3 regions of the Paenibacillus sp. FSL P4-0127 genome follow, and region 2 is predicted to be linked to each of the others. Evidence: riboswitches for the same ligand, from Rfam matches in the RefSeq annotation. Region 2 holds a riboswitch; each other region holds the start of a gene.
What was found. A riboswitch is a leader RNA that binds a small molecule or an ion and turns the genes downstream of it on or off. The one in region 2 is predicted to bind thiamine pyrophosphate.

Region 1 (7,579 bases), 610 kb from region 2:
CGGTGTCCGTGAATTTGTCCGGGCGCCTGTTTCATACCGATAGCTTGATCGATATGGTGCAAAGCGCGCTGGCGGCGGCGGATCTCGCTCCGGACATGCTGGAGCTGGAAATCACGGAATCCATGGTGCTTTACGACATCAATGAGATCGTCAGGCAGCTGGAAGCGGTGCGGAAACTGGGCGTGCGGGTGTCCATGGACGATTTCGGCACAGGATATTCGTCGATCGGGCTGCTCGATAGGATTCCGATCGACGCGCTCAAGCTGGACCGCCTGTTTATCGACGACCTGGAGTCCCCCAGCAAGCGCGCTATCATTAAAGCCATCGTCTTGATGGCGGAAAAGCTGCGGCTGGATGTAGTCGCCGAGGGCGTGGAAAACAGGGAGCACATCGAATTTTTGACCCAGCTGGGCTGTCACGTCATGCAAGGTTTTTTCTACGGCAAACCGATGAAAAACGAAGAAATCGCCGACTGGATAAGCACGGCGGGAACTGGAGCGGGGAGCGCCTTGCAGGCAGTGAAAGAATCCGGCGCGGGTGCGGCAATCGATTAATTGGCTCTGATGATTGCCGAGTCTTGCCGAGTTGCTTGTTTATAGCCGCCCTTGTGAACTGGATGTCTAGTTGGTGCGGTGGCTAGTTGCTGCTGCTGGCCGGTCGGTCGGGTGCTTGCTTGGCTAGTTGACATGTAGCCTGGCCGGCGACGGTTGGCCTGATCGCGGCAGCTAAAGGACCTGAAATGAAAAGCCCATACTTGCCTGTAAAGGCGAGGGTTCAATTTCTAACGGATGCCACAAGCGCTATTTGTTCCAAATACAATGATTCCAAACTCTAACGGTTGCCATGACGCTTATTTCACCTAAATCCGGCTATTTTTGCGTAGATTCGGGCAAATAACAACGCTCGCAACCGTTAGAATTTAGAATAGGTCTTTTTTTGGAAAATAGCCGCTGCTACAACCGTAAAATTTCCGGTCAGCTTTAGCTAGAAGCGGTATTCGGCTGACCAGGTCTATGTTACTATTAATTAGGAAAAATTATCCGGGAGGTAGAATTCATGAAAAAGCGTATTGTTGTCTTGAGTATGGCGATCATGATGGTCGCGGCAAGCGCGGCCCCTGCTGGTGCGCATCCGGGCCGTACGGATTCCAAAGGAGGCCATACGTGCCGGACCAACTGTGAGAAGTGGGGGCTGGAGTACGGGGAATACCATTATCATAATGGCGGAGGGTCAAGCTCCAAGTCCGGCAGCAGCAAGGCCGGCAGCAGTAAATCCGGGTCAAGTACAAAAAGCAGTTCTACTTCAAAGAAAAAGCCGGCGAGTAAGAAAACGGCCGGCAAGCCTGCCGCTCCCGCCTATCAAACGACAAATTTGACGTTGAAAGTAAACGGCGAACAGGTGCCAATGGAGCATTCTCCCATCATGATTCAAAATACGAACCTCGTCCCTCTGCGCGAATTGGCCAAAAGTTTGGGGGCGTCAACGACTTGGGATCCCGATTCCCAAACGATCGGCGTCTCCAAAGACGATAATAAGATCACATTGACCATCGGAAGCGCGACGGTGTTCTATAATGGTGCCCAAGAGACGATCAGCGCCGCCCCGAAGATCATCGAAGGTGTTACTTATGTCCCGGCGCAAGCCGTTGCCAAAGGATTAAAAGCAAACTTAAGCTACGATAAGGAGTCGGAGGTTTTGGACATATCCCTGTGATCTTAAACCATAAGCACATGGGTCGGACGATATACCGGTTCAACCGTGGGAGTATTAATATCCTGCCAGGTGAGGTGCTAAATGACAAGGGAGAGGTTGTACGTAAACGAACATAAATGCAGTTTTGCGGTGTTGCTGTATATTAATCAGAACATATCATTTAAGATAAATAAGGAGCCGTGCGGGTAACACGACTCCTTGCAAAGTACCCGCTTTTAAGGGCGGAGGCTCGTTTAACCGTGGAAGTTAGGCTCCCAGGTCGTCAAATCCAAGGGGGCCTACTTCTTTTTTTTAAGTAGGTAAGTAAAGCGAGAAGATTATACCATGGATTATATGAGGCAGTCTCGTCACGGGCTGCTGCTTTTTCTATCTCTCAACCTAAATAAGTTGAACTATAGAACAGGACAAGTGGATTTCTACTTTAATAAAATTAGGTTAATAATAAGAAATCCGGGAACAACAACGATCGGAAGAACATTTCACCCGCCTGCCTCTATCCGTCCAAATTTTAGTTTAACTTATATAGAATCTCCCAATCTTTAAAAACCGGCTGCAGCCCGTTTTCATACAGCATCTCGCGAATCTCCGGCACGCTGCGTCCGTCCGAGATTTCAAATTGCGGCGTTCCTCCCGTATGGGTGTGGCCTCCAACCGCCGTGGACACGCCCGCCGACATCTTGGTCACCCCGAGATGCACAAGTTTATCGCGCAATAGAGCGGGTTCTCTGCTGGACAAGGTGATGCCGGCCCGGGGCAAAAAGAGCCGATACGCCGCTATAATCTGCACCAGCGCCCTGTCCGAAACTTCCGATTCCGGATGAAAGTCTCCCAGAAAAGGGCGGAATCTCGGGATCGACAAGCTGATCTCGCAGTCGGGGTACTTCTGCTGAAGATAATCGGCATGCAGCGCCGTAATAAACGCCTCCTGCCGCCAATCATATAAGCCGAGCAGAGCGCCGATATTTACGGAACGAAATCCCGCTGCACAGCCGCGCTCCGGCGCGTCGATGCGGTTTTTAAAATTACGCTTGGGGCCTTTAATATGCAGCTTCCCGTATGTTCCCCGATGATAAACCTCCTGAAAGACGGTTAAACTGTCAACTCCCGCCTCGGCGAGCTCCCTGTATTCGGTGACGGACATCGGATTCACTTCAATGCCGAGCGAAGCAAAATGCCCGCGCAAAACCTTGACGCAATCCTTAATATAGCTGACCGGAGAGTCTTTGCGCGATTCGCCGGTTAGCAGCAAAATATGGCGGATGCCGGTAGAGGCGATCGCGGCCGCTTCCTGTTCGACTTCTTGCATATCCAATTTCCTGCGCGGAAAATCGTAGATAGAACTAAAGCTGCAATATTCGCAGTGATTCACGCAGAAATCGGACACATACATCGGGGTAAACAGCTGTACGGTATGACCGAACTGGCTCCGGGTCACCTGCCGGGCCATCTGCGCCATCTCCTCCAGGTGCTTTCCGGACGCCGGGGACAGCAAAACGAGCAGATCCTCTTCATTTATTCTTCGCTTTGCCAGCACCCGCTTAATATCCGCAGCGGAATATTGCGGCCAGCGCTCCTGAAAGGAAAACTGTTCCAACGACAATAGTTTGTTATAAAAACTCACTTGTCCGCTCCTCTTCGTCCAGGAAACCGGTTAATGGGGAGGAGGCAACCGCTTCTTGCTGCACCGGGCCCAATCCCGCCAGATAGGCCTGTCTGCCCGCCGCTACCGCACCGCGGAACGCTTCCGCCATGCCAAGCGGATCGCGCGCGGTGGCGATCGCCGTGTTCAGTAAGACGGCAGCGGCTCCCATTTCCATCGCTTCCGCCGCTTCCGAAGGCCGGCCGATGCCGGCGTCCACGATGACAGGCAGCCCCGCTTCTTCGATCATCATGCCGATCAGCTCTTTGGTGCGCAGGCCCCGGTTGCTGCCGATCGGGGAACCCAGCGGCATGACCGCCACGGCTCCCGCATCCCTTAGCCGGAAGGAAGCCGTCAGATCCGGGTTCATATACGGGAACACGGCGAATCCCTCGGCGGCCAGCACTTCCGTGGCTCTGATCGTCTCCATATTGTCCGGGAGCAGGTATCTTTGATCATTAATCACCTCTAATTTGATCCAATGGCCCATGTCCGCCGCCCGGGCAAGCCGGGCGATCCGGATGGCCTCATCGGCGCTACGGGCGCCGGAAGTGTTCGGCAAAAGCGTCATATGCGGCGGGATATGGTGAAGGAGATTTTCCTCCTCCCAGTCCGGGTTAACCCGCCTTAACGCTACAGTAATCACTTCCGCTCCCGACCTTGCGATCACTTCGGGAATCAGCGTGTTGCGGTTATATTTGCCGGTTCCGATAAATACTCGGCTGGACAACGCCTTGCCGCCAATGTGAAATACATCTTCCATGCTTATCAGCCTCCTCCTACAAAATGTACAAGCTCGATGCGATCACCCTCGGCCAGCCGGGTATTGGCATACGCCTCTTTTCGGACAACCGTCCCGTTCAGCTCAATCAAAATTTTTTCCTTATTCCACGGGCTGTCAGCCAATAAATCGTCCACCGTAACGCAATCTTCTTTCAGCAGGGTGTCTTTGCCATTTAGATGTACCTGCAACATTTTCACCTCCTCTCAGGGCCACGCGGCATGGATGGCGTCACGATAGGATTTGGCGTGCGCCGCTGGGTCCGCGGCAGAGTGGAGGCCGGACAGGACGGCAATGCCTTGTGCACCGTTTCGGATGACATCCCCCGCATTATCCGGCCGTATTCCTCCGATGGCAATGACCGGAACCGGGCAGCGAGCGCAGACCTCGGCCAGCATGTTAAGCCCGCGCCCGGGAAGGCCGGGTTTGCTGGATGAATCATAGACATGGCCAAAAAGACAGTAATCCGCTCCCTCACTCGCGGCCTGAGCTGCTTCTTCGGCAGAATGCACGGAACATCCGATTCGCATTCCTTGGGCAAGAGAGCGTACGGAAGCTGCCGGAAGACTGTGGCCCGCCAGTTGAATATTTGCCGCTCCCGCGGCCAGCGCAACATCCAGCCGGTCGTTGATGACGATTTTTTCCAGCGGTACTCCCGCTTGGCGCAGCAGCTTCACCAGCTCGAACTGCTTTTTGGCCGAAAGCTGCTTATCGCGCAAATGAATGTAATCGACATAAGGAAGAACAGCCGCCGCAACGCTCAGCAGCTCATGGCTCTTGATTCCCTCGGCCGATATAAGATGAAGTTCAGGCGCAGCATAAGCTGGGTGACGGTTCATCATGCGGATATCACTCCCAGTTCCATTATTCAATGCTAAAAATAAAGGCTTAACCTAGAAATCGCTGCTTGACAGGCGATTGCCGGAACGACCGGGGCAGCGTCGGCCTTCAAAATAGCGGCTCTTTATGTACTTATTTCGGGAATCCAAGCCTGTTCATCTCCGTTAGCGGCATTTTAAGTACTTATTTTTCTATGAATGGTCCGGAACACGGGCATTTCCTTGCGGCGGGGGAAGATAGAGGCATAAATTTACTCTATTTCTCCTAAATGAACAGATATCATCGGACTAAGGCCATTTTGTATCCTTATTTTTTCAGGAGCTCGAGTTTCTTGGGCAGCCCTGGTTTCTGGCTATTCGATTGTTTTGCCAAGCGCCGTTTTTGGTGGTTAGCCAAAATAAACGCCAAAAAACCGCCCTCCTTCAGGAGGGCGGCTAAGAACAATAACGGGAAATAAGCCATGACAGGCATCAATCCATTCTTAACTCTCCACTTCCCTACGCAGGTATTAACCGGTTCAGGTTCAAAGGGTCCGAATTTGCATTCGTCTCAGCCTTGCGGCACCCCTAGTGTCGATCGATATTGAATTGTTTTATTTTAATATACACTATACATGCTTAACCAGAAAATAACAATTATAAATTTAAATAATAAAATGAATATTTCGGACTATCAACGCCTTTGCTAAAATATCCGATAAATGAATCGTCAGTAAATTTTAGTAAATTTTCTAATGAAGGAGAAAATGAAGAAATGAAACGGAAAATTACGGTGTTCATTGCAGTGCTTGCTATTATGCTGCTTGGCCAAAATGCGCTTGGATCAGCCTCTGCCCAAGATATCGGTTCGATGATGGGGGGCGGTAATTTCACCGATGGCAGTACGACACAAACCAAACGTTTTGAGGGGCTTAACGCTATCGGGGCCGGAATGGCCCGCGTCAACGTGTACCCCCAATATTATTATGCGAATGGTACGCCAACTCCCGAACGGCTCGACAAGATGATGCTTCAAGCCTACAAATACGGAATTACGCCGATGATCCTGTTCGAATACTACGGTTCTTATGCGGACAATGGATTGCCGATCGGCGACTACGATAAATGGTACAGTATCGGCCAGGCTTTCGCCGAACGTTTCCGTCCAAACGGAACATGGGCCCAGAAGAGCGGCATACAGGACTGGGGGATTAGCATTTATACGGCGATCAACGAGCCCGATGTGGAAAATGCGATCTCCAAAACGGATTATCACAATGCGCTTGAAGGTTTGGCGGACGGTGTGCATTCGGTCGATCCGTCCCTGAAAGTAAATCCCGGCGGATTTGCCAGAGCGAATTCGCACAGTGATTTTACCCTTAGAGGTTACGGGCCGGCGATCGCCGATTTGTATAATTCCGGCAAACTCGACGGTATCGATTTGCATACCTACTACGATGTTCAATACGCGCCTATAAAGGGAACTTACAAACATTCTGCACAGAACAACTTTGATTCCGTCAAAAAGGCTTCCGGCATTACGGCGGATATCCACTTTTACTCGACGGAGTTCAACTTCAAGAAACGCGCGATCACCGAAGAAGAAGCGGCCAAAGGCTTTCTGACGGCGATTTGGGATAATCTCGGGGTCGTGAAAAATGACGGCCAAACCCCGGCCACCCAATTTGCGTTTCCGTGGTGCCTCTTTAATTCGACGACCGCCGACGGTTATTACGGTTTAAGTCTGAGCGCGGATTCGTGGGTGCCGACGGCTCGGGGCAAAACGCTGGAGTACGTGATCCGAGCGACAAGAGGGATGTCGTTTGCTTCGCTCGATCCCAAGCAAAGCGGAGAATATGTGCTTAGCGGAAACGGCAAATGGATGTGGGTGTGGCAGAACCTGAATTATTGGACCGATCATAGCGGCGGCTCCTTTACCATTGATGGCTTGCCGGACGGGACTTACAAGCTGGAAGTTATCGGCTGGGACGGAGTAAGGGAGACGATCCCGATCTCCGGTGAAGCTTCTTATACCGTCAGCGGTTTGGCCGAAGGGGAAACTTATATGTTTGTGGCTTATACGAAGTAATTTGCAAGTTATGATAATAAATAGAAGAACCGTGTTGAGCACGGCTCTTCTCGTTCAATAGATGGGAATATCATTTTTTGCTGCCGATCAACAAAACATCCGCTTCGAATTCGTGCATTTCAATGATCGTGATGTTCTCGCGGACGGTAACCTGAGGGACCGCGAATCGCCGGTGCTCCAGGTCGATAAGCGTAAATTCGTAGCCGCCGAGGTCGGCATCCAGCTTCAGCACGGTGTTGACCGGCACATAAACGGCCATCTTGCCGAGGCCGGCGGTGGCGGCCGCGCGGATTTCTTCCGTGTTCTTCAGCACAATATTCCAGGGGCGCAGATCGGCCAAGCCGTATAGCTCAAACAGCCGTTTGGCAAACCCGTAATCCCAGGCTCCTTCAAATTTTAGCGCGGACCGCCAATCGTAAGGGCTGTCGAAGCCTTCGCCGGTCACGCCGAAGCGCCGGCCTTTTTGATGCCAGCTCCAGATACCGTGCGCCCCGTAAGTCACACCCGCTGCGGCCCCGGAAAGCAGGCTTTGCCAGGCG
Region 2 (7,579 bases):
ACGCGGCGCTTGCTGCAGCAGACCCCTTACCTCGTTCAGGAGCGCATTCCGCTGGCGGAATACGACTCCCGTCCGATAGATTTGCGCGTTACCGTCCAACGCGGCGGGCTCGGCGAATGGGCCGTCACGGGGCTGTTCGCCAAGGTGGCCCGCAAAGGCAGTTTTCTGTGCAACATCGCCAAGGGAGGGGAAGTGATTCCGGCGGCAGAGCTGCTGGTCCATGTTTTGTCCCCGCATTCAGCCTCCGCGGCCCTCGCCCATGCAGAGGCGCTGGCGCTGGCGATCAGCCGTTATCTCGGCAAGCAGTTGCCCCTGCTTGCCGATCTGGGTCTCGACATCGGCCTCACCATGAGCGGGCGTCCCTACTTTATTGAATGCAACGGACGCGACCAACGTTACGGATTCCGCAAAGCCGGGTTGACCGAGATATGGAAAAACACGTACCGTCAGCCGATGTCTTACGCAAGATACCTGCTCGATCATCCGCAAGGGCGGCCGGCCGCGCCAAAGCTGCCGCAGGAAAAAGCCTTATGATCGTCCTTGCTCACCTGACATCGGCAATGCCGAACAGCGGATACGTCCGTGAAAGCGCGAAGGCGGCCGCCACGGCAGCGCCTATGACGAGCAGCGCCAGCAGGTCATACCGCGAATAAGCGAAGCGGTAATAATAAGTGCGCGGCCGGCTGCCGTCGAAATCTTTGGCCTCCATGGCCACGGCCACGCGGTGCGCCCGGCGGATGCTTTGCGAGAGCAGCGGCACCGCGTAAAGCCGGGCCAGCTTGGCCCAGCCCCGCGGTCCCCGCGGCGTGCGCACGCCGCGGATGCGCAGGGCGCTCCGGCGGATCTGCAGCTCCTCCCAGACCATCGGGAGCAGCCGCACGGAAGCCATAAAGCTGTAAGCATATTTGGGCGCAAGCTTAACCTGCTGCATCAGCGAGTAAAACAGGGCGACGGACGAGGTGGTCAGCACGAAAAGCAAGCCTTCCGCCGCAAAGGTTACCGACTTAAGCCCGATGTGAACGCCGCGGTAAAAACTCTCCTCCGAAATGCGAATGAGGCCCCAGGACCACCATTCGTGCTCGCCTTTGCCGAACAAAATCATCGTAGAGGAAGACGAAATGAAGATGAGCAGAAAGGGCAGGACAAGCAGCGCGATTTTCCACGGCTCGTATCCGCTCAGCAGAAACAGGAGCAGCGTAAACAATACGGCTTGATAAAACATGAAATCGGGACGGTGCGTAAACAAGGTCACCAGAAACAGCAAAACGAACAGCGCCAGCTTGCAGGCCGGGTTGGCCCGGTGCAGCCAGCCTTTCATTTTGGGGGCCAATAGCGGCTTCATCGCAGGGTCACCGCCTTTGGGGCAGAGCCGGAGGCTGCTCTGCCGGGGGCGGAAGAAGCGAAGGAGCCGGCCAATTCGGACAGGCCCGTTCCTCCCCGCTCCGCCGCAATCCCGGCCATTGCCGCCCCGCGTTCCGTGCAGAAGCGGGAGACCAGCCGCCCTTCCCGCACTTCCCAGCGCTGGGTCGCTGCCGTGGCGGCAATCCACTCCTCGTGCGTGACCATCACGATCGCCGTCCCGCGCCGCCGCAGCTCTTCGCATAACGAAAGGATCGCAAACGCGTTTGCCGCATCCTGGCCAAAGGTCGGTTCGTCGAGCAGCAGCAGCGGCTGCTCGCGCACGGCCGCGCTGGCGACGCTGAGCCGCCGTTTTTGCCCCAGCGACAACTGGTAGGGATGCCGCCCCTCGTACCCTTCCAGGCCGAATTGCCGCAAAATCCGCGCCGTACGCTCGTGAATCCCTTCTGCGGAAAGCCCATCTTCCCTGAGGGAAAAGGTCACTTCCTCGTCCACCCGGTCGGCGACAAATTGAAATTCCGGGTTTTGAAAAACAAAGCCGATTTCCTGCGCCGCCCGCTCCATCTGACGCCGGCGGACGCGGCGGCCGACCTTGCCCCCCTGCAGCGGGACGCCCCGCAGAAAGTATTCGCCCTCCGTTTTCAGAAGTCCCATCAGGCTGAGCAGCAGCGAGCTTTTTCCCGCGCCGTTCGGTCCTGTGACGGCGATAAAATCGCCGGGCATCACCGCGGCATGTTCGACTTCTATAACCGGCCTCCCCATCCTCAGCCCGCGAAATCCTTTAAGTTCGACAAGCGGCGCGGGGCCGGGGATTGGGCCGGAGCACGCAGCCGCCGAGAACGGAGCGCTCGAGGGAGCGCCCAAGGGAAAGCCCGGCGTCCCGGCGGAGGAACCGCCGCCATCCCCGCTCCGCGCCGGAGCCGGCACCGGCTCCAGCAGGCGCCGCCCCTCCGGCGCGGCCAGAAACTCCGTCCAAACTCCGGGATACCAGATGCCGAACTCCTTTAACTCCCGCCGGAACTCCGCAAAAATCGTCTCCGGCGATCCCTGGCCCAGCAGGCGGCCGTCCGGTCCGAACAACGCGACCCGGTCGACGAGTCCGAGCGCCAGAATTTCCTCGATCCGGTGTTCGACGATGATCAGCGTGCGGCCCTCGGCAATGCGGCTGACGGACTGCCAAATCTGCTCGCGCCCTTCGGGATCGAGCAGCGCGGAAGGCTCGTCGAGCAGCAAAACCTCCGGATCGCCGAGCAGCACCGAAGCCAAAGCGAGCCGCTGCTTCATCCCTTGCGACAGGGCCTGGATCGGCATGTGCAGCTCGGGCAAACGCAGCCCGACGTCCTCCAGCACCGCCTCCATCCGGGCGGTCATTTCCGGCTTGGGGACCCCCAGGTTTTCCAGCGTAAAAGCCAGCTCCTCATCCACGAAAGGCATGCAAAACTGGGTATCGGGATCCTGAAACACATAGCCCCAGGAGCGGGGCAAACGCTGCGACGCACAGCGCATCGGAACCTCTACAAGCCGCGGGATAATCCCCGACAGCACCTGGAGAAGCGTGGATTTCCCGCTCCCGCTGGGGCCGAGCAGGAGCACTTTTTCCCCGCGAAAAGCCCGAAAGCTCAAATCCTTAAACACAAACCGCGTCTCCCCCGGAAATTTCAGCCTAAGATCGCAAACTTCAACGGCCGTTTCCATGGTTAATCATCCAGCGCCGCATAATCTTTGGGATCGACGGGGCGCAGCAGGGTGGTCACGCCCGTGGCCTCCACGGCTTTGGCCAGCCCGTAAGCGAAGTAGCCGGCGATCAGCGCGGAGCTGACGGCCCGCATCGCGTATTTGGCGATCAGCAGCCAGGTTTCATAGTCCTGCACATATCCGTAATAAATATCCGGAATGATGGAGCCGACCGCGGCCCCGATGCCGGCCAAAGCGGCGACGGAACCGGAAAATTTGCGGTACCGGAAAGCCGCGAATACGAGCTCCGCCCCCAAGCCTTGCAGCACACTGTACAGCACAAGCTGAACGCCCCATTCGCTGCCGAACAAAATTTCCACATGAGCTGCGGCCACTTCCGCGATCAGCGCCACCCCCGGCTTACGGATCAGCAAAAATACGAGCGTCGGAGCCAGAAACCACATTCCGTAGACGATTTCATCGGCCTGCGGAAACAGCGGCGAGAATAAGTTATACACCGAGCTCCAGAAATGATAAACTACGCCAAGCACGACCGACACGAGCACGGTTACCAGCAGATCGCTCAGCTTCAGCCCGCGGCCGCTTTGTTTTGTTGCTGCCTCTTGCATGTTTTTCTCCCCTTTTCAAAAAATATATTTTTTTCGCAAACGACAAAAAACCGCCAGAATAAGCTCAGGCGGCGCTCAGGTCACGGGTATGGACGCAGGGTATATCCCGGACATTCGATTCTCTACGCTGGCATTATCCAGATCAGATTAACGGTCCGCAGCGGAATATGCTGCCATCTCAGCCTGATTCACTCAAGCCCCCGTATCGTATGCGATTGTCTTTAACATACACCAACCGTTTTCAAGCATCAAGAACAAATTTTAAACATTCAAGTTTCAATGCGCGGGAGAAACCGCTTTCATGTTGATTTCGTCCCCGTTCTGTGTCAAGATAAGCGGAAGTGGCACATCAAGAGTAGGAGGTTGCTTTCTTGGCGGCAGCATGGATGAAGTGGATGACGGAATTGTCCTCCCGCAAATCGGTTTGCAGGCTGATGGGAAAGTTTTCCCATTCGGAAATCAGCCGGATGATGATCCCTTTGTTCGCAAAATCGTACGCAATTCCACTGCATGAAGCGGAAAAAGAACTGCGGGAATACCGGACGCTCAACGAATTTTTCACCCGCAAATTAAAGCCGGGCATGCGTCCGGTTCATGCGGAGCAGGGCGGCATGGTCAGCCCCGTGGACGCGCTGATTACGTTTATGGGGGAAATCCGCTCCGGCACGATTCTAAACGTGAAAGGCCAGGATTACTCCGTTGAGGAACTGCTCAACCGTTCCCCGCGCATCGAATCGTATAAGCATGGCTATGCTTTTGTGCTATATTTGAGCCCGACCGATTATCATCGCATCCATGCCCCCGTCACCGGCAAAAAGCTGGAAAGCGAGCATATCAAAGGCCGGGTATATCCGGTTAACGACTTCGGCATGCGCCATATAAAAAAGGTGTTATGCCGGAACGAGCGGCTGATTACGTATATTTCCCATGAGCATGGAGAGGTGGCGCTCGTCAAAGTCGGGGCGATGAACGTCAGCAGCATCAAATATACCGACGAACGGGCGAAAAGCTGGAACCAGGGAGACGATCTCGCCTATTTCGAATTCGGCTCCACCGTGGTGCTGCTGACCCAAAACGGCACATTTGCCCCGCTGCCGGGGCTCGCACCGGGACGGAAGATCCGGATGGGCGAGCCGCTCGGAAGCTTTGCAGCCGCGGGCGCCAAGGTGAAGACGCCTCCCAAGGACGCGGATTAATGCTGCAGGCAGCGTACAAAGAGGATGATTTTGACTAAGCCGATGCATAACCACAGCACGCACAGGATAAAGGCGAGATGGCCAATACCTGCTTTGAGCCGTATTGTTTCGATAACTGTTCCAGTTTGAGGCTCATTGGTTAATTGAGACATTTGATCATCTGCCGGATTTTCTCGGTCCCGATAAAAACAACGGCAGCAACGATCACAAATAATATCATATCGAGCGTGGTTTTAAATATGAACCCGGGTATGGATGTATTATTGAGTGGATGCCGAAAAAAAGCGAGCTGCCTATAGGTTAAATCGCTAACGATATGGGCCAGCAAAAATTGCAGGGCAAACTTCCAAAGCGATTTCATATGATCATGTCATTCCTTTTATGAATAAAGGTCACGTTCTTTCTAGTAGACGATTCTGGAAATAACGTCAGCATAATGGCAAGTGAAGACTTGAGAAAACGACAAAATAATCTATTGAAGATCTCGGGTGACAACATAAAGAAAAAAAAGGGCGCTATTTCAGCCGATGTCCCCCATGTTGCGTGAATTAGAGGAATTTTATGGCGCTATTTTCATGATTTAGTGGCGAAAGGCCGCCTTTCGACCTATTCATCGAAAAATAAGACCCAAAAGTTCCCCTATGGTGATAAATAGGCTCAACTTCGGAAAATAAGACCCTAAAGTTCCTCTATTTTATGGGGACGCCATCTCCTGAGCACAAGACTAATATAGAACAAAGTGATCCATGGCCCCTGTCCGCAGATAAGCCATACTATTTCCGGATCATTCTACTAGTTCTTTTATAGCATACCTGACTATCCTTACATCCCCCTGTCGCCAACCTTAAATTAATCTTAAGAAGGTTCGCGGACAAGAGACCGGACAAGGCCTTCAAAGCGAATGGCGGCATTATCCGGCAAAAATAGCAAAGAACCCGGCATACCTTAAAAATCCTTAAGGCAACCGGGTCGCTTTCATTATCTGATTTCCGACGGACTTTTGCCGGTATACTGCTTGAATTGGCGGCTGAAAAAGAAAATGTCCCGGTATCCGAGAGCGTCGGCCACCTCCGTGACGTTCATGCCGGCATGCAGCAGCAGGTGCTGGGCGCGGTCGATCCGCGATTTGATGATGTACGATTGAACGGACATCCCGATGATTTCCTTGAACTTGATCGAAAAATAACGCGGGGACAACCCGGCGCGCGCCGCCAGGTCCTGCACTTTGTGGGGCAAGCCAGGATGCTGGAGCACGTAGTTGGCGACCTCGTGGATCACCTCATGCAGCTGGTTGCTGACTTTTTTCTCCATCGGCACCTGGCGCTCCTCGCGCAGCAACTGAATGAGCAGCTGTTTAAGGATGAGCCGCGCCTCCTCTTCGGCGGCGTAAGCCTTTACCAGAAACAGGCGGACATAACGTGACAGCATGTATTCAAAATCGAGGGTATCTTCTAGCACGCGGTAAGGTCCCGGCACTTCGGTCACCGGTTCACTGACGTCGAAATGGATATACGTGAGGACAAGCGGACGCTGCGGATTATGCGTGGCGCTCGTATGATCCCCTTTCCGGAACAGGAAGCAGCTTCCTTTGCTGACGGGAATCGGCTGGTCGTTCAGGACAACCGTTCCTTCGCCGCTCCAAACGTAAAACAGGTCGTAATTATCCAGCGGTTTTTCCCGCTTGTGCCATTTCCAACCGGGCTCGCATACGATTTTGGCAAAAGCCGGCTTCAATATAAACGAAGACGGTGAAACGTGAAGCATGTCCTTCCCTCCCGAAAAAAAATCCTTCAAAATGAATGTTTATTCTCTTATTATACCCTTAATTCCCGTTCACTTGAATATCTATCCACGCCGCTTTCATGCGGTTCACCCCTTCGAGCAGCGCTTCCTCGTCCAAATGGGCAAAACAAAAGCAAGCGGCCGGCTCGCCCGGGGTCAACCGGTAGATGGCGGCGTCGCGGAACAACACGCCCCGCCGGGTCGCCGCGGCCTGAAAAGCGCGGTATTCCTCCGGCGACTTCCGCCAAAGCGCGTACATCAGCAGCCCGGCGTCGGCCGGCTGGAGCCGGAACAGGCCGCCCAGTTCGCTTTCCAGCCGGGTGCGGAACACTTCCTGCTTGGCGCCGTAATAACGCCGCATCCGGCGCAGATGGCGGTCATAGCCGCCCGTTCGCACGAACCGGGCCAGCGCCCGCTGCTCCAGCCGCGCCGGGGGCGCCGGCTCGTAGAGCGCCTTGGCGCTCGCCAGCGCCCGCACCAGGCTGCGCGGGAGCACCGCATAGCCGATCCGCAGAGCGGCGAACATCGTCTTGGAGAAGGAGCCGATGTAAATGACGCGCTCCTCCTGGTCCAGCGCCTTCAGCGGCTCCAGCGGGCGGCCGCCCCAGCGGAACTCGCTGTCATAGTCGTCCTCGACGATGACCGCGTTCCGCCGCGACGCCCATTTCAGCAGCTCGCGCCGCCGGGCGTGGGAGAGCACGGCGCCGGTCGGGAACTGCCGCCCCGGCGTCACAAACAGCAGCCGCGCGTCCCAATCGCGCGGCACGATGCCGTGGCCGTCCAGCTGCGCCGGGACGGCCACGCCTCCGCAGGCGGCGACCGCCCGGGCAATCCCGTAGTAACACGGATCTTCCAGCACCGCCGGTTCGCCTTCCCCCAGCAGCAGCTGGGTCAGCAGCGTTATCGCCTGCATCGAGCCGTTGAACAGGCAGATTTGCT
Region 3 (7,579 bases), 1.1 Mb from region 2:
CTAAAGCGATGCCTGTCCAGGAGTATACGAAAAAAACGCCCCGCCCGCTTTTGTAGCGAAAGAAGCGTTTCAAACCCGTTTATTATCTTTTGGAACGGCGGATTCCTTTCCAGGAAATCAAAGCAAGCAGCATGCCCGCCATCGAAAGCAGCATCCAGTATTGCGGATAGGCCGGTCCCATTTGAGCGGCGAACGGCTCAACAATCCCCGGAGAAATGCTCGGCAGAGTAAACGACATGGGCTCGGATGTCTTCGCATCGGGAGCGGCAACGGCTGTGGGAAGGATGCCTGTCGCCGGTTGCGAAGCCTCGGGCTGGCCGGAATGGTCCACGAGCAGAAAAATAAAGCTGCACAGGAACACGACCAAAAAGCTGGCGGCCCAGCCGATAATCCGCCGGCGGTAGCCTCGGGTCACGCCGGCCTTGACATCCGGCGCCAGCCACGGAGATTCCGCATAAATACGGTCCATGACCTTACGGTTTACGGCCTCGGCCTGCTCCTCGGTCACTTCTATGGGTATGTACTGCAGCATGTCCATGCTTTCCCGCCAGTAATGGTACTCAGTATTGCAAAACTCGCAGCCCAAAAGATGCCGCTCCAGCTCTATACGCTGGGGATGTTGTTCGGGCAAATCCCGCATCAAACCGAACAGTTCTTGGGCCTCTCTACAATTCATCTGCTTTTCATCCCTTCGTAATGCTCGTAGACCGGTTCGTAAAAGTAGGGTTCAAGCTGGCTTTTGACGCTGCTTCGTGCGCGGAACAAAAGCGATTTTACGGCGCTGACGCTCTGGCCCAAAATACTGGCGATCTCCTGGTAGTCCAATTGATCGTATTCGCGCAATATCAAAGCGGACCTTTGTTTCTCCGGTAATTTGTTGATCGCTTCACGCACCATACCAACCTTCTCGCTGCGCAGAACGGCTTGTTCCGGGGCGACCTCGATTGGCGCCAAAGGAATGTACCCGCTCTCTTCGAGCGGAACACTTCCGCTGCGCTGTTTGCGCAGTTCGCTAAGCACTGTATTCCGTGCTATCGTGTAAAGCCAGGTGGAGAAAGAAGCGTCCACCTCCCGGAACGAATGCAAGCTGCGAAACGCTTTGTAGAACGTCTCCGAGCATAAATCTTCGGCAAGCTGCTCCAATTGAGCGCTTTTCAACATGTGATAAACGAAAGCCAATATTTTTCGCTGATACCTTCGCATCAACTCCGAATACAGTTCCGTGTTGCCTTCTTTAATCTCGCGTATCATCTGGGAATCGGTCATTTCGGGGCGAAACCTCCTCGCACTTCCATGTGCTTCTTCCCGTTCGATTCTTACATTAATTATTACCGAACAGGATCAAAAAAGTTGCGGTCGTTTATATAAACTTCTGTTTGTTCCGTTGGAGATCGTTTGGCGAAGCCATACATTATAGCCAAAAACAATTCATATTATACCACAGGAGCCGGAATTTAAAAAATAAACCCATGGTCATTTGTTGAAAAATATTACAGGGCCGTCCGGTCATGGATGGCCCTGCTTTGCTTTCTGGTCATTTCATCCGCGGCCTAAAGCGGCGGCGGCGTGAAGCTCCTCCACCGCTTTGCGGACATCGGCGGCCTGCGTTACGGCGGAAATGACGGCGATTCCGTCCGCCCCGGCGCGGATCGCTTCCCCGGCGCTTGCGGCCGTGATCCCGCCGATCGCGACGAGCGGCGCCTCGATGCCGCATTCGCGCAGCCGCCGGATGAAGCCGGGGCCCTGCGGCTCGCGGGCATCGGCTTTGGACGCGGTCGGATAGATCGGCCCGATGCCGAGATAGTCCGCGCCGCTGTGAATGGCCAGCCGGGCTTCTTCCACGGTATGCGCGGATACGCCGAGAATCCGCTCCCCGATCCGCGCGCGGACCCGGCCGGCCGCTTCGTCGTCCTGGCCGACGTGAATTCCGTCCGCATCTATCGCCAGGGCCAAGTCGACATCGTCGTTAACGATAAAAGGAACCCCCGCCCTGCGGCAGGCGGCCTGCAGCTGTTCGGCGAGCCTTAGCTTCGGCCCCCCGGTCAGCGCGCCGGGCCCCTTTTCCCGGAATTGAATCATCGTTGCGCCTCCGGCCAGTGCCTGCTCGGTCACCTGCAGCGGATCTTGCCGGCAGTTGGCGCTGCCGATCACCAGGTACACGCCGAGGGATTTGCGCATAGCCGCTGCTGAAATACGCCCGTTCACGGCCGCACCCCCTGTTCCTTCCTGCGCCGGTATGCCCAATGATTCGTCGGGCCGTGCCCCAGCCCCAGGCCAAGCTCGTCTTCGATCGCCGCCTGAATGAACGCCCGCGCGGTCGATATCGCCTCGGCGGCGGCCGCTCCCTTCGCCAGCTCGGCCGCGACCGCCGCGGAGAAGGTGCACCCCGTACCGTGCGTATGCCGCGTCATGATCCGCCGTCCGCCGAACTCGGTAAAACCGGCGCCGTCATACAGCAGGTCGACGATCCGCCCCCTTCCGCTCTCGTCATGCCCGCCTTTGATGACGACGTGCTTCGCCCCGAGGCTGTGGATGCGCTTAGCCGCCTCGCGCCGGCCGGCCATGCCGGTGATCGGGATGCCGGATAACGCCTCGGCCTCGGGGATATTCGGCGTCACCACCTGCGCCAGCGGCAGCAAATACTCCTTCAGCGCCGCAACCGCTTCGGGCTGCAGCAGCGCGGCGCCGCCTTTGGCGATCATAACCGGGTCGACGACGACCCGGACCCAGCCGAAAGCGCGGATTTGCCCCGCCACGGCGCGGATAATTTCGGCGCTGAACAGCATCCCGGTTTTCAGTGCGTCCGGGGCCAGGTCCGAGCCGACCGCCCCGATTTGCTCCGCCGCGGCCTCCGGCGGCAGCGGGTACACGTTCCGCACGCCCAGCGTGTTTTGGACGGTGACGGCGGTAATCGCCGACATGCCAAACACGCCCAGCTCCTGGAACGTTTTGAGGTCGGCTTGAATGCCGGCCCCGCCGCCGCTGTCCGACCCGGCGATCGTCAGCGCCTTCCGGACCGCGCCGCTCATCCGAGCCACCACCCGCCGGCCGCGGAGGCTTCCCGCTCGCTGACCGCCGCATGGCCTTTCAGCGAGTGCGGGTGCAGCTTGGCCAGCTCGTCGAGGAAGGCGATCTGGAAGCTGCCGGGCCCGGCGGACGCAGTACGCTCCGCGGCGCGGGACGCGGCGGCGCCGTAGAACGCCAGCCCGGCGGTGCCGGCCAGCAGCACGTCGCGTTCCACCGCGGCGAAGGCGCCAAGCACCGACGTGAGCAGGCAGCCCGTGCCGGTCACCTGCGTCAGCAGCGCGTCCCCGCCGCTGACGGCCCGGCACAGCTTCCCGTCGGTGATCACGTCCTCGCGTCCGGTGACGGCGACGACGGTGTTCAGCTTCCGTGCCGCCCGCACGGCCAGCTCCGCCTGATCCCCGCCGCTGCTCTCCCCGGCGTCCACGCCCTTGATGTCGCGGCTTTCCCCGAGCAGGTGGGCGATTTCCGCCGCGTTCCCCCTTAGTAGCGACACTTTGACCTCGCGCAGGATGCGCAGCGCCGATTCCGTGCGGAAGCGCGTCGCTCCCGCCCCGACCGGGTCCAACAGCACCGGAACTCCATGGGCGTTCGCCGACGACCCGGCGATGATCATCGCCTCGACCTGGGCGGCGGACAGCGTTCCCAGGTTCAGCACGAGGGCGCCGGCGATCTTGGCCATATCGGCCGCTTCCTCCGGTGCGTAAGCCATCACCGGGGATGCGCCAAGCGCGTACAGGCCGTTGGCCGTAAAATTGGTTACGACGACGTTGGTCATATTGTGCACGAGCGGTTTCGCGTTCTGCACTTTTGTAAGCAAAGCGGATAATTCTTTTTCCAATATGCTCATTTGTAGTTCGCCCCCTTCGTTAATTCGCCCGCGACAACGGGTCATCGCTCCGCCGGCCCGTTTGCACCGGCCATTCCTCCAGCTTGTAGGCCATGTCCCAGAACAGGTACTCCAGTTGGCAGCTTTGCATGAAATGCTCCTCCATCCTCCGCCGTTCCGCTTCCGCCGCGGTTTCCGCCCATTGATCGAGAACGTCCCGGAACCGCTGCGTCACGTCCGTCACCCGGCCGCCGTAAAACTGGATCCAATCGTGAAAAGGATGTTCCGGCGCCGGCCTCACTTCCGCCAGCAGCTTGCGGCCGATTTCCAGATACGTCCAGGGGCAGGGCAGCAGCACGGCCAAGATTTCGCCCAAACTGCCTTCATGCGCTACCGTCAGCATGTGGCGGATGTAATGATGCGCAGACGGCGCCAAGGGGAAACCCTGCAGATCTTCAAAACGGACCCCTGCGACAGCGCAAAAATTTTGGTGCGGATGGATTTCACTGTTCAAAATAAAAGAGATCTGCTCGTTGAACAGGGCGATATCGCCGCGGCTTTCGCACTTCGATATGGCGATCCCGTAGATCCGCATGTACGCGTTCAAATACTCGTAATCCTGTTTGACGTAATGAATCAATTGCTCTTTCTGCAGATTGCCGTCGGCGATTCCCCGCACAAAAGGATGCTCAAAAATCGCTTCAAAAACCTCGTCCGCCCGCTGGCGCAGCGTTTGCGTAAAACTCATCGTCTCCACCTCCGATAAAATGTGAACTGCGATACAGGAGCATCCATCGTAAGGGCGTAGGGGCTTAGGGTCGGGTGAGAGGCGGGCCGCTTACGAGACAGCAAAAAAGCCGCCCCGTAGAGGGAGCGGCTTGAACGCGCAAAACCTGTCGCATGATACTTGCGATAACGTGCGGACGGCGCGATACCGGCTCCACTTTCCTACGCTAGTACGAACTAGATCAGGTTCAAAGGGTCCAAGATACGCTCTTGTCTCAGCCGAATACGGCGCCCCTAGTGGAATTTCCTATTCGATTCACTATCACTACTTTACCTGGATCTTCCTGGAGTGTCAATCCGCGTTGAATGCTTGCCGGGCACCCCCGCCGCCTTAGCGGAACTCGAGCCGGACCGTTTTGATCTCATACGGCGAAATCTGCAGTTCGGCAGGACCCCGATTGAGTTCGCCGGCAGGGCGTTCCATCAGGTCGGTTTCCTGCCAGGAGACAAAAGTGAGATCGCTCTCCAGGCGAATCGTCCCCCGGCCCCCTTTATACTCGTGGAAGCGGACGATCAGAGCGTCGCCGTCCTCCGCTTTTTTGACCGCGTCGATCGCTGCTTCGCCGCTGCCGCTGACGCGCACGGCCCGCAGCAAGGAGAAATTGGATGCCGCCGCTTGGCCGCGCGTAGCGTACACCGGCTGATTCAGGAGCGCGGCGGCCTGTACGGTTTCGCCTTCGGACCAATGCCCCTCGTGCGGATACAGCGCATACGTGAACGTATGCTCCCCGCGATCGGCCTCCGGATCGGGGTAAGTCGCCGATTTCAGCAGCGACAGCCTGATCACATTGTCTTTAATGTCATGGCCGTATTTGCAGTCGTTCAGCAGGCTGACGCCGTAACCGTGATCCGACAGATCCGCCCACTGATGCCCGACCGTTTCGAACCGGGCCAAATCCCAGGAGGTGTTCCAATGCGTCGGGCGTTTGACGTTGCCGTACTGGATGTCGTAGGTGGCCTCCGTCGCCCGCACATCCACCGGAAATGCGACCTTTAAAAGCTGCTGGCGCTCCTGCCAATCCACCTCCGTCCGGAACTCGATCCGCCGGTCACCCGAGTACAAGATCATCCGCTGGCTGATCGTGGAGTTCATATACCGCCAGGTAAAAGCGACTTCCGCCCGCAGCTTGCCGGCCTCAACCCGGCATTCCTTCAGATCTTCAACCTCGCGCATCTTCTCCTGATAAAAAATATCGATATCCCAAGCTTCAAACATTTTCGGCTTGTCTTCGAACACCTGGAAGACGTTGCCGCGTTCCCCCGGGGCGAGCACCTCGCGGCCGGCAGCCCGGTCGAACACCGAGGTCAACTGGCCATGTTCGTTCCAAGCGATCCGATACAGCGGAGTCTCGATGCCGTTCGGCAGCACTTTAAACGGCGTTTCTATGGCCGCTTCGCTTCCCGCAGACGCTCCTTGCGAAGCGGTTGCCTCCTCCTTCCAGCCTTCAGAGCCGCGGCTTATCGCCATAAATCCCAACGGAGGAACGTTTTCCACCTTTACCCATACCGTGCTTCCGTCAAACTCGGCGGCGAGCTCCCGGCCGCCGGCATCGGTCCAGCGGCCGCCGGGTTCGGCGCCATGGACCGGGACCAGGCCGCTATACGTCCAAGAGGACGGATTCCAAACGGTATAGGTCGGCTCACCTTCCGTGGCGCCGATGACAGCATCGCCGGACACGGCAGCGCCCGCCGCAGCGGCATCGTTTGCTGCATCGCCGGCCACCCGGCCCCCGGTCAACGCGCGGATCGCCTGGCTGCGGCATTCCTGCAGCAGCGCCGCGGCATGCTCGTATTCCAGCTTGGAGTCGCGGTACACTTCGGGAATCGACGAGCCTGGAATAATGTCGTGGAACTGATTGCGCAAAATCGTTTTCCAGCTTTCGTCCAGCTTCGCTTTCGGGTACGCGGCCCAGTCACCCCCGCCCAGCAGCGCCTCCAAGCTGAGCAGCCATTCGGCGTCGCGGGAGAGCAGTTCGAGCTTGCGGTTCATTTTTTTGTTGTAAGCCTGGCTCGTATAAGTGCCCCGGTGGTACTCAAGATACAGCTCGCCGTCCCATGTGTGGACATAACGGTCCGCCTTTTCCACCGTCTCGTGCAGTTTGGCGAAATATTCGTCGGCCCGCCCGGTGACGACGTTCGGCAGCCCCGGCATCGCTTCGAGGCGGCGCCGCAGCTCCAGATGCTCCCGGTTGACGCCGCCGCCCCCGTCTCCGTAACCGTAGGACAGGAGCAGCTCTTTGTTGATTTCCTTGTCCCGGTACGTATCCCAGATGCCCTGCACGCTGGACGCTTCGATATTGCCGTTGTAGGTGTACCACCAGAAACTGCCGTCCTGCGGGGTGGTGATGAAATGGGTCAGCACTTCGCTGCCGTCGATCCCGCGCCATTTAAACGTGTCGTGCGGCATCCGGTTGTATTGGTTCCAGCTGATTTTGGTCGTCATGAACGTATCGAAACCCGACTTGCGCAGGATTTGCGGCAAAGCCCAGCTGTACCCGAAAACGTCGGGCAGCCACAAATATGTGCATTCCGCACCAAACTCTTCGCGCAGAAAACGGGTGCCGTACAGCAGCTGCCGCACCAGCGATTCGCCGCTCGTCAAATTGCAGTCGGCTTCCAGCCACATCCCCCCGGCCGCCTCCCAGCGGCCTTCCTTGACCCGTTCCTTGATTTGCTCGTAAAGCTCCGGGTAATCCTGCTTCAAATACTCATACAGTTGAGGCTGCGTTTGCAAAAAAACGTATTCCGGGAACATTTCCATCAGCCGCAAAACGGTGCTGAAGGAGCGGGCCGCTTTTTCCCGGGTATGCTTGAGCCGCCACAGCCAGGCCACGTCGATGTGCGTATGCCCGATGCAGCGAACCGTGACCGGCGACGACTTGGGCAGCGCCGAAATCGCCCGCGTCAGCTGCTCTTCGGCCGCCGCCAGCGAGTCATAAA

Region 1: linked by a shared signal. The riboswitch ahead of NYE74_RS13790 (thiamine phosphate synthase) and the one ahead of NYE74_RS11125 (ECF transporter S component) in region 2 are both predicted to bind thiamine pyrophosphate.
Region 3: linked by a shared signal. The riboswitch ahead of tenA (thiaminase II) and the one ahead of NYE74_RS11125 (ECF transporter S component) in region 2 are both predicted to bind thiamine pyrophosphate.

Annotation. Positions count from the first base shown of each region.
Region 1 covers NZ_JBBOWY010000001.1:3,083,111-3,090,689, forward strand. The annotation lists gene NYE74_RS13765 (bifunctional diguanylate cyclase/phosphodiesterase) at 1-554, shown strand, start outside; gene NYE74_RS13770 (copper amine oxidase N-terminal domain-containing protein) at 1,057-1,713, shown strand; gene thiH (2-iminoacetate synthase ThiH) at 2,222-3,334, opposite strand; gene NYE74_RS13780 (thiazole synthase) at 3,321-4,115, opposite strand; gene thiS (sulfur carrier protein ThiS) at 4,121-4,327, opposite strand; gene NYE74_RS13790 (thiamine phosphate synthase) at 4,340-4,975, opposite strand; TPP riboswitch at 5,451-5,551, opposite strand; gene NYE74_RS13795 (hypothetical protein) at 5,727-7,040, shown strand; gene NYE74_RS13800 (apiosidase-like domain-containing protein) at 7,111-7,579, opposite strand, start outside.
Region 2 covers NZ_JBBOWY010000001.1:2,473,022-2,480,600, reverse strand. The annotation lists gene NYE74_RS11140 (YheC/YheD family endospore coat-associated protein) at 1-534, shown strand, start outside; gene NYE74_RS11135 (energy-coupling factor transporter transmembrane component T family protein) at 545-1,342, opposite strand; gene NYE74_RS11130 (ABC transporter ATP-binding protein) at 1,339-3,054, opposite strand; gene NYE74_RS11125 (ECF transporter S component) at 3,057-3,662, opposite strand; TPP riboswitch at 3,765-3,876, opposite strand; gene asd (archaetidylserine decarboxylase) at 4,034-4,858, shown strand; gene NYE74_RS11115 (AraC family transcriptional regulator) at 5,837-6,622, opposite strand; gene NYE74_RS11110 (aminotransferase-like domain-containing protein) at 6,681-7,579, opposite strand, start outside.
Region 3 covers NZ_JBBOWY010000001.1:3,617,571-3,625,149, reverse strand. The annotation lists gene NYE74_RS16310 (hypothetical protein) at 83-676, opposite strand; gene NYE74_RS16305 (RNA polymerase sigma factor) at 673-1,266, opposite strand; gene thiE (thiamine phosphate synthase) at 1,540-2,205, opposite strand; gene thiD (bifunctional hydroxymethylpyrimidine kinase/phosphomethylpyrimidine kinase) at 2,202-3,029, opposite strand; gene thiM (hydroxyethylthiazole kinase) at 3,026-3,874, opposite strand; gene tenA (thiaminase II) at 3,894-4,601, opposite strand; TPP riboswitch at 4,782-4,885, opposite strand; gene NYE74_RS16280 (alpha-mannosidase) at 4,971-7,579, opposite strand, start outside.